3 regions of the Shewanella sp. HL-SH5 genome follow, and region 2 is predicted to be linked to each of the others. Evidence: predicted binding sites of a transcription regulator. Region 2 holds the regulator's gene; each other region holds the start of a gene.

Region 1 (5,664 bases), 2.0 Mb from region 2:
GCATATCGTTGGTGGTGCGAATTGACAAGCCTGCAATGTTAGAACCAGCGCTCCAGCCCACATAAGGCTTACCTTCACTGACCTGCTGTTTAATCAGGTGAACTAAATCATAACGATATAATTCATTGAGTAATTGGAACGTATTACCGCCACCAATAAAAATACCATCGGCATCTTTTATGGCTTGTTTTGGATCGCCGTATTCATCAATACTACTGATACTGATGGGTAAATCAGCTAAGCCTTGGCGGACTTTTTCCAAATATTCACTGTAGCTTATACCAACACCTGCATAAGGAATAAACAGCCATTTTTGTCCTGCTATACACAATGGTTTTATAAGCTCAACAGCATGCTGTAAATACGGGGTGTCACCCACTCTAGAAGCGCTCAATAATAAAGCATTCACTGACATAAAATATCCTTTTTTTCTTCAATAACCACAGTCGATTATCCCCATATTAACAAAGTTAATCACAGCAAGATAATAGAGATAACTCTCCGGTTTTTGTTTAGCGACATTTAAGTTTCAATTAAGTATCTGTACCTAAAATCTGCGCGTAATAATGTATCTTGGTTGATTAAATCATATTTAATCTTCAATACCTTGAAAATCATTTTACCGGACATATTATGTCTGTAGAATGTATTGATATCGGCAATCTTGCCAACACAGGAGCTAAAATGAAGCGTATCTTTTTGTTAATTGCGACCAACATGGCAATTTTGCTAGTGGCCTCAATTGTAATGTCTATTCTAGGAGTTAACACTTCTACGATGAGTGGATTATTAGTGTTTGCTGCCATTTTCGGTTTTGGTGGCGCCTTTATCAGTTTAGCCATTTCAAAATGGATGGCAAAGAAAACCATGGGTTGTGAAGTGATCACCAATCCACGTGATAATACTGAACGCTGGTTAGTTGAAACCGTTGCTCGTCAAGCTGAGCAAGCAGGTATAAAAATGCCAGAAGTGGCAATTTACCAATCACCTGAAATGAATGCGTTTGCTACTGGCCCAAGTAAGAATAATTCACTGGTTGCGGTAAGCTCAGGCTTACTTTATGGCATGACCCAGGATGAAATTGAAGGCGTTTTAGCCCATGAAGTTAGCCACGTTGCTAACGGTGACATGGTAACGTTAACGCTAATTCAAGGTGTAGTGAACACGTTCGTTATTTTTGCAGCACGCGTCGTTGCGGGTATTATTAATAATGTTGTCTCTAGTAACAGTGAAGAAGGTGAAGGTTTAGGTATGTTTGCCTATATGGCCGTGGTGTTTGTATTAGATATGCTGTTTGGTATCTTAGCTTCAATCATTGTGGCTTACTTCTCTCGTATACGTGAGTTTAGAGCCGATGAAGGTGCTGCACGTTTAGCGGGTAAGAATAAGATGATCGCTGCGCTTGAACGTTTAAAAACGGGCCCAGAAGCCGGTGCAATGCCAGCTCAAATGTCAGCGTTAGGTATTAGCGGTAAGCGTTCTATGGCTGAGTTTATGATGAGCCATCCACCACTAGAAAAACGCATTGCGGCTTTAAAGAACAGCTAATATTGCCGGTAAAATAAACACCACTAAACTGGAGCCTTGTGCTCCAGTTTTTGTTTTATAACTTTTATTATGGATGTATTGATGTAGCGCTCGTTTCAAGTTCAGCTTCAATGCTAAGGTCTTGTTATAACATGATAGTTGCTTAAGTACGGTAGTTCGACTAAATTGGATTTAAGCTAAAAAAATCATCCATATAAAGTCTCAATCATGAATAATGACCTTTATTCAATACCATTGTGGCTAGCGTGGATAAAAAGAGGTTGATATGAAAAATATTTTCTTATGTTCCCTATTCGCTGTTTGTTTTGCTGTGCTCACTTTTTCAATTGGCGCGTCTGCCGCAGAGGAAAACTTAGCTGATTTTCATGCCGGCATGAACGGGTGTGAAAGCTGTCATGTAAATGAAGAACCTTCGGTTGACGGTGGATATGAATTTGAACAATGTCAAAGTTGCCATGGTTCATTAGCTAAAATGAATGATAACCATAAACCGCATGATGGCATGTTGATGTGTGTCGATTGTCATGCGGTACATGAAGTGAATGTAGGTGAACAACCTGCTTGCGAAGCCTGCCACGATGATGGTCGCGTGGCTAAATAGTGCGAAAGCTAATGTGTTGATGATGGTGTTATATCAACACTTTTTGCGACATTTTTTCAATACTATCGATCATTGTCTACTTTGTTTTATCGCCTTCAAATAACCCACCTCGCTAAATCTCTATACCTCTAAAGAGGTATTTTAATTACTTTGTTTTCAATAAGATGCGCAACATTGGTGCGACTTGTTGCACTTTGGCTGCGCAATTTTCGATTACTTTCCTAAGTAAATATATAAAAAACCTTTAATTTCAATCCGGTATAAATTTGGCACGCTAGTTGCGATATTAAATGCAATTATTGTAGCGAGAAGATAGGTGTAGGAATGACGGATATTCAATCAAGTTGTGCATATTGTGGTGTTGGCTGTGGATTAACCATCAGCCAAAATTCAACACACACACTTGGTAAAACCGGCTTAGGGTTGATGTTGCAAGGCGACAATGTTCACCCTGCTAACTTTGGTCAGCTATGCGCTAAAGGTGAACGTTTATTAGACAGTCTGAATCAGCCCCACACATTGCGCTATCCTAAGTTGCGCTCAGGTAAACCACTTGATTGGGATGCAGCTACACAATTAATTGCAGATACATTTCAGCAAACCATTGATCAATATGGTTCAGATTCAGTGGCCTTTTATTTATCAGGTCAGTTGCTTACCGAAGACTACTATGTTGCCAACAAGTTTGTTAAAGGTTTCTTAAAAACCGCTAATGTCGACACTAATTCACGCCTGTGTATGTCTTCAGCAGTGAGTGCAATGCAACGTGCATTTGGTGAAGATGTGGTACCCGGATGTTATCAAGATTTTGAGCATGCAAAAGTTATTGTCTTAATTGGTGCCAATACCGCCTGGACCCATCCGGTTTTATTTCAACGTATTTTAGCAGCAAGAAAAACCAATGGCTGCAAATTGGTCGTAGTCGACCCGTTATCAACCGCAACCGCTAAGCAAGCTGATTTACATTTAGCGATAAACCCAGGGGCAGATTTAGACTTATTTGTTGGCTTGCTGGGCTTTATTGCAGATAACAACACACTAAATCAACGCTATATTCATGCTCACACAGAAGGTGTTGTTGAAGCCATTACCCACGCACAACAGTTCAGTAAAAACCTGCAAACACTTGCCGACTCTGTTGGGGTGGCTTATTCAGACTTAGTACAGTTTTACCAACTTTTTAGTCAGCATGAGCAAGTCGTTACTGCCACCTGCCAGGGTGTTAACCAGTCAGTGAATGGCACCGATATCACTAATGCGATAATTAATTGTCATCTTGCATTAGGCCAAATAGGCCAGGTTGGAGCCGGATTCTTTTCGCTGACCGGACAGCCTAATGCCATGGGCGGGCGAGAAGTAGGTGGTTTGGCTACTCAATTAGCCTGTCATATGGGATTTGCTGATAATGAGCGGGCGTTACTGGCGGACTTTTGGCAATGCGGTACCGTGGCTAAACAAAAAGGCTTAGCGGCTGTCGATATGTTTGATGCGTTAGCCGATGGCAAAATAAAAGCCATATGGATTATGGGCACTAATCCTGTGGTATCGCTGCCTAATAGCGCTAAAATTGCCAAAGCACTAGCCGATTGCCCGTTTGTGGTGGTGTCTGAAGTGAGTCCTGATTCTGACACCGCTAAGCTAGCGGATATATTGCTTCCCGCCCAAGGTTGGTCCGAAAAGTGTGGCACAGTCACTAATAGCGAGCGCACTATTACCCGCCAACGCAGCTTTATCACTGCAAAAGGTCAGGCAAAACCAGATTGGTGGGCGGTGAGCCAAGTGGCGATTAAAATGGGCTTTAACGGCTTTGATTTCGAACATAATGCCAGTGTATTTAGCGAATTTGCATTACTTAGTGCCAAAGTGAAACAAGCTTTTCCAGATAAACACTTTAATCTTGCCGGACTCGCTGGATTAACGAAAACTCAATATGATGATTTAGTGCCAACACAGTGGCCAGTCGCAACCATTGAGCAAATCGGTCAGCGACATCAGCGTGTGTTTTCAAATGGCCAGTTTGCAACTGTCAGCGGTAAAGCACAGTTTATTACGCCTGCGAACGTATCCACTCACTTAGCCAAAGGACAATCAGTGAATGGTGTTGAAAATAGCCACCAAAACTTACCCGCTTTGTTGCTTAATAGTGGCCGCAGTCGAGATCAGTGGCACACCATGACTCGCACAGGCCATATTGCTAGCCTTCGCGCCAGCGTGCCAGAACCTGTGATCCATTTACATCCAAAACAACTGGGTTTATTTAATCTAGTGGAAGGTGGGTTAGCCCGTATTCAAGCTGAACAAAAAACAAAATCAACCTCCCAAGATTTTACAATGGCGCGTGTGGTCGCAGATAAAGACATGCCAGTCGATGTTGCGTCCATGTCTATGCACTGGTCAAAGCAGTTTTCACTGACCCAAGGGATTAATCAAGTCATTGATAGTCGAGTTGATCCCATTTCACTTCAGCCAGGATTTAAATGCCAAGCTGTCACTTTATCGCCGGTTATATTAGCTCTGCAAGGGGTGGTATTTGGCATTCATGACAAAGCGGCCGCAGGTCTTTGTTGGCAAGTGGCTCAAACGTTAACCAATGGTATTTGTCATCATATTGGTTTTGAAAACGAACAAGATGGTTTTGCATATCAAGCCACGCCCTATTCATTAAAGTGGACCTTAACGCGAGTTTGTCAATCTGGGCATCAGCTATTGCACATTCAATGCAATATCCAAAAAGGGCAGTTAATTGCGTTGAAACTGTTATCTGACAAACCGGTGAATGTGGCATTAGAACCTATGGGTGCATTTATTGGTAAAACCTTAAATAGCCAGCTATTAGGCCAACTTCATCAACAGATTAAAGCTGGAAATAGCCCATTAATTTGTGCCTGTACAGGCATGACTGAAGCTGATATCGGCGATGAAATTAATCTGCAGTTTAATCAACAAGTATTTAACCAAGGTGTTACTAACCTTATTTTTGAACAGGCTTTAGATGTGACGCAATCCACATTAGGTTGTGGTCGACAATGTGGCAGTTGCCAAAGTGAAGTTAACCAGTGCGCCTCCGCGCATTGGGCTGAAGCACTTACCTACACAGATGCTTGCAGTGACTCAGATACCGAGTATCAACAAACCAATCCAGTCAAAGAGGATGTTGCCTAATGAATAATGTCGAAGCCATGATTAAAAATACCCATCAGACACTTAGTGCAGAACAAACTCTCAAAGGTGGAGAAGTGGCTATTGTTGGCGCAGGCTGTGGTCAATTAGATTTGATGACAATTAAAGCCGCACGCATGGTGGCACAAGCAGAAGCATTAGTGTTCGATAGCCTAGTCAGTAGCGATATTTTGACCTTAGTGAATGCCCAGTGCCAACGTCATTTTGTCGGTAAACGTTGTGGTCAGTCCAGTACTCAGCAGGATGACATTAATGCTTTATTACTGACCTTAGCTCAACAAGGATTAAAAGTGGTGCGCTTAAAAGGTGGCGACCCACATATATTTGGTCGCGGC
Region 2 (5,664 bases):
AGCATTCCATACACGAGACGGATATGGCGTTCGCTCAATATTAACCAGTGGCATTAATGTGGCGGTTATTACCGGACGAAAATCTAAAATTGTCGAAAATCGCATGACAGCTTTAGGCATCAAAGATATCTATCAAGGAATAGATGATAAATTTACTCCCTACGAGGAATTAATCAAAAAATATAACGTTACTGCTGAACAAGTAGCTTATATTGGCGATGACATGGTAGATTTACCTGTGATGAAAGTAGTAGGACTTGCTGTCAGCGTGGCCGATGGCCATCCTTACGTGAAACAACATTGCCATATGATAACCACCATTAAAGGTGGTAATGGTGCCTTAAGAGAACTCACTGATTTGTTGTTATTAAGCCAAAATAAATTTGAAAGTGCCCATGGTATGAGCATATGAATCGAACCACACTGGCTATTTGTGCATTTTTTGGCTTAGCCTTGGTATTGTATTGGCAAGTACAAGTCAAACGTAACCAAATGGCGTTAATTAAAGATCCTAGAATTGAGCGACCTGATTTTGTGGCTGACAATCTTCGCACGACAGAATTTAATAAACTCGGGTTTATTGACAGCAAAGTTAGCGCCGAGCATATGGAACATTTCACCAGCACAAATACCACTTCATTTACTGCGCCTGTACTACTTCTTTACCCTGAAAATGGTAAAGCGCAGTGGCAAATAACAGCTAAAAATGCGACCTTAGATCAACATTCAAATGAAGTCAGTTTACATAACGATGTAGTAATTGATGCCATTGATATTGAAGAACCATTACAATCACTTGAAACTCAACAAGTCACCTTTAATTTAAACACTATGATAGGTCGTTCTGAAGAGTCAGTTACCATTAAAGGTAATGGTTTTATTATTCAAGGCTTAGGGCTATTTGCCGATCTCAATGCAGAACAAATTACCTTACTCAGCCAGGTAGAAGGGACATATGAACCACATTAAGTTTTTAACCACATTGCTCGGTAAAAGCAGTGTTATTTGCACTTTAGCGATTAGTGTATTAGCAGGAAACGCCGTAGCTAAAGAAGGCGATTTGAAGCAAGAGCTTAAAATTGCTGCCGTAAGTCAACGAGCTGATGTTAAAAATAATCAAATTATTTTTAACGGCCCAGTAAAAATTACCCAAGGCTCGATCAATATCGAAGCCGATGAACTGCGGGCATTTTCAGCTGAAAACGGCCAGACTAAAACGCTCATTGCGACCGGTAACCCTGCTACATTTTCACAAGAACTTGATGATGGTCGCATAGGTACAGCAAGCGCCAATGAAATTCGTTATGACTTAGCAACAACTGGACTGTTATTAACCGGTAACGCTAAGCTAGATCAAGCAGGCAGTAAAGTGACGGGTAACGTGATCCGTTACAATATCAATGCTCAGGAACTTATCGCTGAAAGTACCGGTAAAGGTGAAGATCGTGTTATTACCATTATTCAACCGGAAAATTTCCAAAATGATGAGTCACCAGCACAAAAATTACCTGAAATCCCGTTAAAAAAGCAAGGTAACCAATGACCCAAATTACCTTAACAGCTGAGAATTTAGCTAAAAGCTATAAAAGTCGTCAAGTGGTTAAAAGTGTCAGCTTAACTGTAAAAACAGGCCAAATTGTCGGACTACTTGGTCCCAATGGCGCAGGTAAAACGACCACGTTTTATATGGTTGTTGGTTTAGTCAAAAGTGATCATGGCCGCATTTTAATTGATGACGATGACTTAACTGCTGACCCAATGCATTTACGTGCGCGAAAAGGTATTGGCTATTTACCACAAGAAGCCAGTATTTTTAGAAAACTCAGTGTGCACGATAATATTATGGCCGTGTTGCAAACCCGAAAATCGATGACTTCGGATGAGCGAATTCAGGAACTGGAGCATCTTTTAGAAGAATTCCATATTACCCATATTCGCGATAGCTTAGGCATGTCGCTATCTGGTGGTGAAAGACGACGGGTAGAAATTGCACGCGCTTTAGCAGCCAATCCTAAATTTATATTGTTAGATGAGCCCTTTGCGGGTGTTGACCCTATTTCAGTGATTGATATTAAGAAAATTATTCTGCAACTCAAACACCGTGGCCTAGGCGTATTAATTACTGATCATAATGTCCGTGAAACACTTGATGTGTGTGAGCGGGCATATATTGTTAGCCAGGGGAATTTGATTGCCGAAGGCACCCCAACTGAAGTACTCAACAATCAGCAAGTTCGAGCAGTATACTTAGGCGAACAATTCAAGCTATAGTTAATCTAAATAGGATCTGAAGCACTTGCTTGGCAAAATGTTTCTGGCGACTAAGCTAATTGATCGTGTATAGGTAAAGTAAAACCATTTGTTAAAAAATTGCGACTATCACTCACTTTAATCAGTGTAGAAAGCCGAATTCTTCTAGGGATCAGCAGTAATGAAAGCTTCACTCCAACTTAAAATGGGTCAGCACCTCACTATGACCCCACAGCTGCAACAAGCTATACGTTTGCTGCAGTTATCATCTTTGGAGTTACAGCAAGAAATTCAACAAGTATTAGATTCCAATCCTTTGCTTGAAATGGAAGATGAATTTTCAGCACTTAGCAACAAAAATGATAACTCCAAAGACCTATCAGAAACTGACTTCAATGAAGTAAGCGCACCTGTAGTCGAAAAAGACACTTCAAATGTCGACACCGCAGAGTCAATGACTAAAGAGCAAATGTCTGAAGACTTGCCAATGGACACTACCTGGGATGAAGTGTACAGCGCCTCCCCAATGGCAAGCCCTGGTTCGGGTTCTGGCAGCATGCCAAATGATGACATGCCCTTCCAAGGTGAAACATCCGAAGGATTATACGAGCATTTAGAATGGCAAAAAAATCTAACCCCTTTTTCTGAAACAGACCTCGCTATTGCCACAGCCATTATTGATGCCATTGATGACACAGGTTATCTCACCCAAAGTACTGAAGATATTTTAGAAGCTATGGGCGATGATTCTGTCGAATTAGACGAAGTCGAAGCGGTACTAAAACGTATACAACATTTCGACCCTCTGGGTGTCGCCTCACGTAGCTTAAGTGAATGTTTATTGATTCAACTTGTTCAGTTTGCACCAGACACGCCCCATATTGATAATGCCAGAATGTTAATCAAAGATTATTTAGATTTGATTGCTGGACGTGATTTTCGCACACTCATGCGCAAAACTAAGCTAAAAGAAGATGAGCTGCGCGAAGCAATTGAATTAATTCAATCTTTAAATCCACGTCCTGGCACGATGATCACCCCACCGGATGATGAATATGTTATCCCAGACGTGTCAGTGACCAAAAAGAATGGCCGTTGGGTGGTTGAATTGAACCCTGATAACATGCCAAAAATAGGTATTAATCAACAATATGCCGCCATGGCAAAAAGCAGTAAGAGTTCAACAGACACTCAATTTATTCGAGGTCACTTACAAGAAGCCAAATGGTTTATCAAAAGCTTAGAAAGCCGCAGCGACACCCTGCTTAAAGTATCCAATTGTATTGTGCAATTTCAGCAAGGTTTTTTTGAGTACGGTGCTGAAGCCATGAAGCCTATGGTGTTGAATGACATAGCTGAAGCTGTCGAAATGCATGAGTCCACTATTTCGCGTGTCACCACACAAAAGTATATGCACACACCGCGCGGACTGTTCGAACTTAAGTATTTTTTCTCTAGCCATGTCAGTACTGATGATGGCGGAGAATGTTCGTCTACAGCAATTAGAGCTTTTATTAAAAAGCTGGTTGCTGCTGAAAACCAGAAAAAACCACTAAGCGACAGTAAAATGGCAGATCTTCTGGCAGAACAAGGGATTAATGTTGCACGTCGTACCATAGCGAAATACCGCGAAGCGATGATGATCCCTCCCTCAAACCAACGTAAGAGTTTATAATCTACCTAGGCAATTGGAGGATAAATATGCAAATCACCTTAACGGGTCATCATATTGAAATTACTGAATCACTAAGAGAATATGTCACAAGTAAGTTTACAAAACTTGAACGACATTTCGATCAGATCAATAATGTCCACGTAGTATTAAATGTCGAAAAGCAACAACAGATAGCTGAAGCAAAAGTCAGCTTGAATGGAGCTGAGGTATTTGCGACATCTGAACATGCTGACATGTATCACGCTATAGACGCCCTGATTGATAAACTCGATCGTCAGGTCATTAAACACAAAGAGAAATTAACTAAGCATTAATGATGGAACTTAGTACCATCCTGCAGCCGGAATGCACCTCCTGTGCCACACCGGGCAGTAAGAAAAAGGTACTGGAGCTTATCAGCGATTTAGCTGCAGCCCAGTACCCATCCCTCTCTTCACAAGAGATTTTTGAAAGCCTAGTGGCTAGAGAAAAGATGGGTAGCACAGGAATAGGCTCTGGCATTGCAATCCCGCATGGTCGTTTAACGTCCATCGTTCGCCCTATCGCGGTTTTTATAAAGTGCGAAGAAGCGATTTCATTTGATGCTATCGACAAACAACCAGTGGATCTCTTATTTGCATTACTGGTGCCAGCAGACCAGTGTCAGCAACATCTCAGTACCCTATCCTCAATGGCTGAAAAGTTATCGGATAAACATATTCTTAAGCAGTTACGAAAAGCAAGTAACTCAACTGAACTCTATCAGGTTATCACAGCATGAAATTAGTCATTGTATCCGGTCGTTCGGGCTCAGGTAAATCTGTCGCACTTAGGGTACTAGAAGACCTAGGTTACTATTGCGTTGATAACTTACCACTGCCCTTAATTGGACGGCTATTAGAACAGCTTAGAAACACCAATGAACTGGTGGCTATAAGTGTTGATGTTCGAAATATAGAAGAGCAAGGTAAAGTATTACAGCAGCAGCTAGCGTGGTTATCTGAGGATACGGAAGTCATAAGCTTTTTTTTACAGGCAAGTGATGAGGCACTACTAAAACGTTACAGTGAAACCCGACGACTACATCCTTTATCGAAAAAGAATATGTCCCTACAAGATGCGATTCAATTTGAAGGTGAGCTACTAGCGCCTATTTCTGAATACGTGGACCATTTTATCGATACATCTAAGCTAAATATTTATCAACTTAGTGATCAAGTACGTGAAATTTTAATGGGCAGTGTTGATAAAGAGTTAGTGATCAATTTTGAGTCATTTGGTTTTAAATATGGTATGCCCGCCGAAGCCGATTTTATGTTTGATGTACGCTTTTTACCTAACCCACATTGGGAAATAGAATTACGCCCCTTTACTGGATTAGATGAACCGGTACAGGAGTTTCTTGGCCAGCAACCGCTGGTAAATAAATTCATTTGGCAAATAGAAAACCTATTTGAAACATGGATGCCCCACTTAGAGCGCAATAACCGCAGCTACCTAACCATAGCTATTGGTTGTACTGGTGGCCAGCATCGTTCAGTTTATATCGCCGACCAGCTTGCTAAACGTTTTTCAAGTGGTAAAAAACATGTTGTTCAAGCAAGACATCGAGAGCTTATAAATAAGCACAAATAATCGCAATAAAGTTACTTGTCGGAACTTAACTAAATGAGTCTTTTACAGCGCCAAGTCATCATATCAAACAAGCTTGGTTTACACGCACGAGCGGCGACCAAACTGGCTATTCTTGCTAATGCATT
Region 3 (5,664 bases), 830 kb from region 2:
TGTAATGAGTTCAAGCCAGGCATTACAAGCTTCTAGTTTAGTTGGGCGCAAAGTGTTGATCCCATCAGACACTGGATCTATTTCGCCGGCAAGTCCTGAACTTAAAGGTGTGGTAAGTACACCTGCTGCTATTGATAAAATAAGCATTCGTATTGAAGATGAATCAGGTCAGTTAATTAAGACCTTTGATATTGATGGCAGTGCAGGCGGAAACGTCGATGTGACATGGGACGGTTTAGATAAAAATGGTAAACCTGTGGTTGAAGGTGCTTACGTCATTAAAGCTAGCGGTAAAGTCGATGGACAATCTCAAGATTTACCTGTTTCTACTTATGCACATGTGACGAGTGTTTCATTAGGTACAGCAGCAACTGGGGCGATTCTCAATCTTCGAGGTATTGGTGGCATTAAATTGACCGATGTACTTGCGGTGTCCGAATCATAAATTTAATAACGCTTGTGACAAGAAATTGTCATTAAAGAAAACCTGATTACTCGAGGTGAAATATGTCTTTTAACATCGCATTAAGTGGTATTGCAGCCGCTCAAAAAGATCTAAATACCACAGCCAATAACATTGCAAACGTAAATACCATAGGCTTCAAGGAGTCTCGTGCGGAGTTTGCCGATGTGTATGCTAACTCAATTTTTTCTAACAGCAAAACTGCAGTCGGTGGCGGTGTTGCTACAACTCAAGTAGCACAACAGTTTCACCAAGGTAGTTTACAGCTTACCAGTAACTCTTTGGATATGGCGATAAGTGGTGGAGGTTTTTTTGTGACCTCATCAGGGATTGGCACACGTGACCAATCATTTACCCGAGCAGGCGCTTTTAAGGTTGATTCAAACAATTATATGGTTGACTCAGCGGGCAACTTTTTACAGGGCTTTCCTGTGGATAAGGACGGTAATTCGACTTCAGTGAGTTTAACCACTACTCAGGCAATTAAAGTACCAGACACAGCAGGAAGTCCTATTATGTCTAGTAAAGTCGGCCTACAGATGAATCTAAATGTCGGTGAGTCACCTTTAGACCCTGCTGCATTTGATCCTGACAATGCAGATACATTTAATAATTCTACTTCAGTGACTATCTATGACTCTCTGGGTGAATCGCATATCATGACCAGCTACTTTATTAAGCCTGAAAACGGTTCTTACACAGGTGAAAGTAACTGGGTTGCATTTTACGCCATTGATGGTAAACCAGTAAGTTTAGACGGTGCAGCAGGCCAATATAGTGTTGATACTACGGGTGATGGTTTAGTTGATGGTGCACCTCGTGATGCACAAACTGCAGGTGGTTGGAGAGGATCTGTCATAAAGTTTAATGACTCTGGTACTTATACCGGTAGCAATCCTACAGTGATAAAAACTCTGCCACTGGGTGTTACTGGTGCCAATGTATTAGGGCCTGGAGCTGATGGCTCTCAGGCTGTTACGATTGATTTTAATAATCCGACACAATATGCCTCACCATTTGAAGTCACTGAGTTAACTCAAGATGGTACAACAGTAGGTCGATTAACTAACGTAGGTATAGGTGCTGATGGTTTAGTCACAGCAAGCTATAGTAATGGTTCTACTGTGCCTTTATCGCGAGTCGCTTTAGTTCGCTTTGCAAATGAGCAAGGTTTAACTCAGGTAGGGAATACTGCCTGGAAGGCGAGTTTAGATTCTGGCCCTGCATTAGCGGGCGAAGCAAATAGCGGTACTTTCGGAAGTATTCGTTCTTCATCACTTGAACAATCGAATGTTGACTTAACTACAGAATTAGTTGATTTAATCTCTGCCCAACGTAACTTCCAAGCCAATTCCCGTACGCTTGAAGTTAACAATACCTTGAACCAAACGATATTGCAGATCAGATAATACGCTTCCTGACAGCACTCGTTTCATTGGTTTTTATAATATTAGCTTTAATAAGGTGTTGCCCATAGCGGCAACACCTTGCCTTTTATTTTCATTATTTTTTTTCACTTTCTCTTATCGGTGTTTTTTTGACACTTCATTCACAATACTATGTTTTAAATCGTATCCCCACCTAATTAAATCAGTTACTTATATTTACCGTGATTGTTGGCATGCCCTTTGCTTTGTCTAGTTAGTATCTTTATTTAAAGCATTATTGACGGAGCGGCAAATGGACAAATTTTTGTATGTTGCAATGAGCGGTGCAAAGCAAGGCATGAATGCTCTTGCCGTTCGTGCGAACAACTTAGCCAATGCCAACACCGATGGCTTCAAATCGGATATGACCCAAGCAAGGTCAATGCAGGCGTTTGGCGAAGGTTTGCCTACGCGAGTATTTTCAATGATTGAAAGCCCTGGGTCTAATTTTTCTCCAGGTCCTATCAGAGAGACTGGTAATGACTTAGACATTGCCATTAAAGGTGATGGCTGGATTGCAGTGCAAGCGGCTGATGGGTCAGAAGCTTATACCCGTGCAGGACATTTGAAGTTCGATAGTACTGGACTGCTGGTTAATAGTCGTAATACGCCAATTATGGGCGATGCAGGCCCTATTGTTTTGCCACTGCCAATCGATAAAGTTCATATTTCACAAGATGGCATTATTTCAATTCGCCCTCAGGGAGCGACAGCTGAAGTGATTGAGGAAGTAGCCAGAATTAAATTTGTTAATCCGGGCAATGATCAAATGATGCGCGGTGAAGATGGCTTATTTCGCTTAATGTCTGGTTTGCCTGCACCCAAAGATCCCATGGTACAAGTTGAAAGTGGTGCTGTTGAAGGCAGTAATGTTAACCCTGTACATGAAATGGTGGCGATGATAGATATTCAGCGTCAGTACGAAATGCAAGTGAAGATGATGAAAAATGCAGAAGAAGCAGATCGCTCATCTTCATCGTTACTAAGAATTGGTTAGGAGTATTTATTATGCATCCAGCTCTGTGGATTAGTAAAACGGGTTTAGACGCCCAACAAACAGATATTGCGGTTATTTCAAATAATGTGGCGAATGCTAGCACCATAGGTTACAAAAAAGGCCGTGCGGTATTTGAAGATTTGCTCTATCAAACAATTAACCAAGCCGGTGGGATCAGTGCCGACAATACCAAGTTACCTAATGGTTTAAATCTAGGTGCGGGTACCAAAGTTGTTGCTACGCAAAAAGTGTTTACCCAGGGCAACATGCTCACAACCGACAATTCACTAGATTTAATGATTGAAGGTCCTGGTTTCTTTGAAGTCCAAATGCCTGATGGCACAGCAGCCTATACCCGTAATGGTCAATTTAGCTTAGATGATACCGGGCAAATTGTTACCCCTGGTTCAGGCTACGTATTGCAACCGCCAATTACTATTCCTGAAGATGCTATGAGTATTACTGTCTCTGCTGAGGGTGAAGTGTCAGTTAAATTGGCTGGTGCAACAGATAATCAGACAATCGGTCAGCTTACCATGACAGACTTTATCAACCCGTCTGGACTTGATCCACTGGGTCAGAATCTCTATACCGAAACCGGTGCCAGTGGCACGCCTATTCAAGGTACTGCTTCACAAAATGGTTTAGGGGCAATCCGTCAAGGCGCATTAGAAACATCGAATGTTAATGTGACAGAAGAATTAGTTAACTTAATTCAAAGTCAGCGGATCTATGAAATGAACTCGAAGGTTATTTCAGCGGTAGATCAAATGCTGTCTTATGTTAATCAAAATCTTTAGGGGGCAGTGATGAGTAAACTTCTTGTTTTAGCTACAACAGCCATGCTGTTAGTCGGTTGCAGTTCTACTCAGAAAAAGCCGATCCCAGATGATCCTTTTTACGCGCCTGTTTATCCAGAAGAACCTTCGACTCAAGTGGTGGCGACGGGATCTATATTTTTAGATTCACAAGCTTCAAGTTTGTACTCGGATCTTCGTGCGCACAAGGTAGGTGACATCATTACCGTTGTATTGAAAGAGTCTACCCAGGCGACCAAAAGTGCTAACAATGAAATGAAGAAGAATACCGGCCTGAGTGTTGAACCGCTTTATGCGGGTGGCGGTAATGTCTCTATTAAAGGGGTGCCGTTAGATTTACGCTATTCAGACAGCATGAATACCAAACGTGAAGCTGATGCTGATCAATCGAACAGTTTAGATGGCAGTATTTCTGCCAATGTAATGCAAGTACTGAGTAACGGTAACCTGGTTATTCGAGGCGAGAAATGGATCTCTATCAATAATGGCGATGAATTTATTCGCGTGACGGGTATTGTGCGCAGCCAAGATATCACACCAGATAACACAGTCGAATCAACACGAGTAGCTAATGCTCGTATCCAATATAGCGGAACCGGCACCTTTGCCGATACCCAAAAAGTGGGCTGGTTAAGCTCGTTCTTTATGGGTGAGTGGTGGCCTTTTTAAGGGGTAGAACATGAATATTAAACCTATTTTAGCCTTGATTTTCACTGCATGTATGGTCATTACCACACCCACTGAAGCACAGCGTCTTAAAGATATTGCCAATGTGCAAGGTGTTCGTAGTAACCAACTGATTGGTTATGGGCTTGTTGTTGGCTTGCCTGGTACTGGTGAGAAGACTCAGTACACCGAACAAACCTTTAAAACCATGTTAAAGAACTTCGGTATAAATTTACCCGATTCAGTTAGACCTAAAGTGAAAAACGTTGCAGTGGTTGCGGTTCACGCTGACATGCCAGCTTTCATTAAGCCCGGTCAAACAATAGATGTCACCGTATCAAGTATTGGTGAGGCTAAAAGTTTACGTGGCGGAACCTTGATTCAAACCTTTATGAAAGGGGTCGACGGTAATGTTTACGCCATTGCACAGGGCAGTTTAGTGGTAAGTGGCTTTAGCGCCGATGGCTTAGACGGTTCAAGCGTTATACAGAACACCCCAACAGTTGGACGTATTCCTAGTGGTGCAATTGTAGAACGCAGTGTGCTATCACCGTTTGCAAGTGGTGATCACCTAACCTTCAACCTACGCCGGGCTGATTTTTCTACCGCTAAGAGAACCGCAGATGCCATCAATGATTTGTTAGGACCAGGCATGGCGAGAGCTTTAGATGCCAGTTCAATTCAAGTTAGTGCGCCAAGAGATGCCTCACAACGAGTGTCATTTTTAGCGACCTTAGAAAATGTAGAGGTTGAACCAGCTGACGAGTCAGCCAAAGTGATAGTGAATTCTAGAACCGGCACCATAGTTGTGGGCCAAAATGTGCAATTGCTACCCGCAGCGGTTACCCATGGTGGACTCACAGTCACTATAGCTGAAGCAACACAAGTGTCTCAACCTAATGCTTTGGCTGGGGGAGAAACCGTTGTTACCAGCAACACGACTATTGACGTACAACAAGATGATAGACGTATGTTTATGTTTAACCCCGGAACCACCTTAGATGAATTAGTGCGCGCAGTGAATTTAGTCGGTGCAGCTCCTTCAGACGTTCTGGCTATTCTTGAAGCATTAAAGGTGGCAGGCGCTTTGCATGGTGAACTTATCATCATTTAAATATTGGCACTTTTTTAAAGTGATTATTTAAATAAGACCGACTTCTGTTACGGGACTACTATGGAAAAGCTGTCAAATTCTTCGCACTTTCTGGATCTAGGGGGACTGGATTCACTTCGTGCTCAAGCCCAGAAAGACGAGAAGGGCGCGCTTAAAGAAGTGGCTAAACAGTTCGAAGG

What was found. The regulator sigma-54, encoded in region 2, starts transcription at its own class of promoters, with help from an activator protein. The targets are predictions, from matches to a motif close to GTTGGCACGNNNNTNGNNT.
Region 1: the regulator sigma-54 is predicted to act here: its motif matches at 2,415-2,433, upstream of ACRWQM_RS06095 (molybdopterin oxidoreductase family protein).
Region 3: the regulator sigma-54 is predicted to act here: its motif matches at 2,079-2,097, upstream of flgF (flagellar basal-body rod protein FlgF).

The regions. Positions count from the first base shown of each region.
Region 1 is NZ_CP195038.1:1,408,143-1,413,806, forward strand. Features, by position in the region: gene pepE (dipeptidase PepE) at 1-415, opposite strand, end outside; gene htpX (protease HtpX) at 685-1,548, shown strand; gene ACRWQM_RS06090 (cytochrome c3 family protein) at 1,814-2,149, shown strand; gene ACRWQM_RS06095 (molybdopterin oxidoreductase family protein) at 2,474-5,311, shown strand; gene cobA (uroporphyrinogen-III C-methyltransferase) at 5,311-5,664, shown strand, end outside.
Region 2 is NZ_CP195038.1:3,603,154-3,608,817, forward strand. Features, by position in the region: gene kdsC (3-deoxy-manno-octulosonate-8-phosphatase KdsC) at 1-412, shown strand, start outside; gene lptC (LPS export ABC transporter periplasmic protein LptC) at 409-969, shown strand; gene lptA (lipopolysaccharide transport periplasmic protein LptA) at 956-1,543, shown strand; gene lptB (LPS export ABC transporter ATP-binding protein) at 1,540-2,271, shown strand; gene ACRWQM_RS15735 (RNA polymerase factor sigma-54) at 2,432-3,925, shown strand; gene hpf (ribosome hibernation promoting factor) at 3,952-4,239, shown strand; gene ptsN (PTS IIA-like nitrogen regulatory protein PtsN) at 4,242-4,685, shown strand; gene rapZ (RNase adapter RapZ) at 4,682-5,539, shown strand; partial or broken gene ACRWQM_RS15755 (HPr family phosphocarrier protein) at 5,573-5,664, shown strand, end outside.
Region 3 is NZ_CP195038.1:2,771,905-2,777,568, reverse strand. Features, by position in the region: gene flgD (flagellar hook assembly protein FlgD) at 1-445, shown strand, start outside; gene flgE (flagellar hook protein FlgE) at 508-1,872, shown strand; gene flgF (flagellar basal-body rod protein FlgF) at 2,144-2,887, shown strand; gene flgG (flagellar basal-body rod protein FlgG) at 2,899-3,687, shown strand; gene flgH (flagellar basal body L-ring protein FlgH) at 3,697-4,374, shown strand; gene ACRWQM_RS12115 (flagellar basal body P-ring protein FlgI) at 4,385-5,485, shown strand; gene flgJ (flagellar assembly peptidoglycan hydrolase FlgJ) at 5,546-5,664, shown strand, end outside.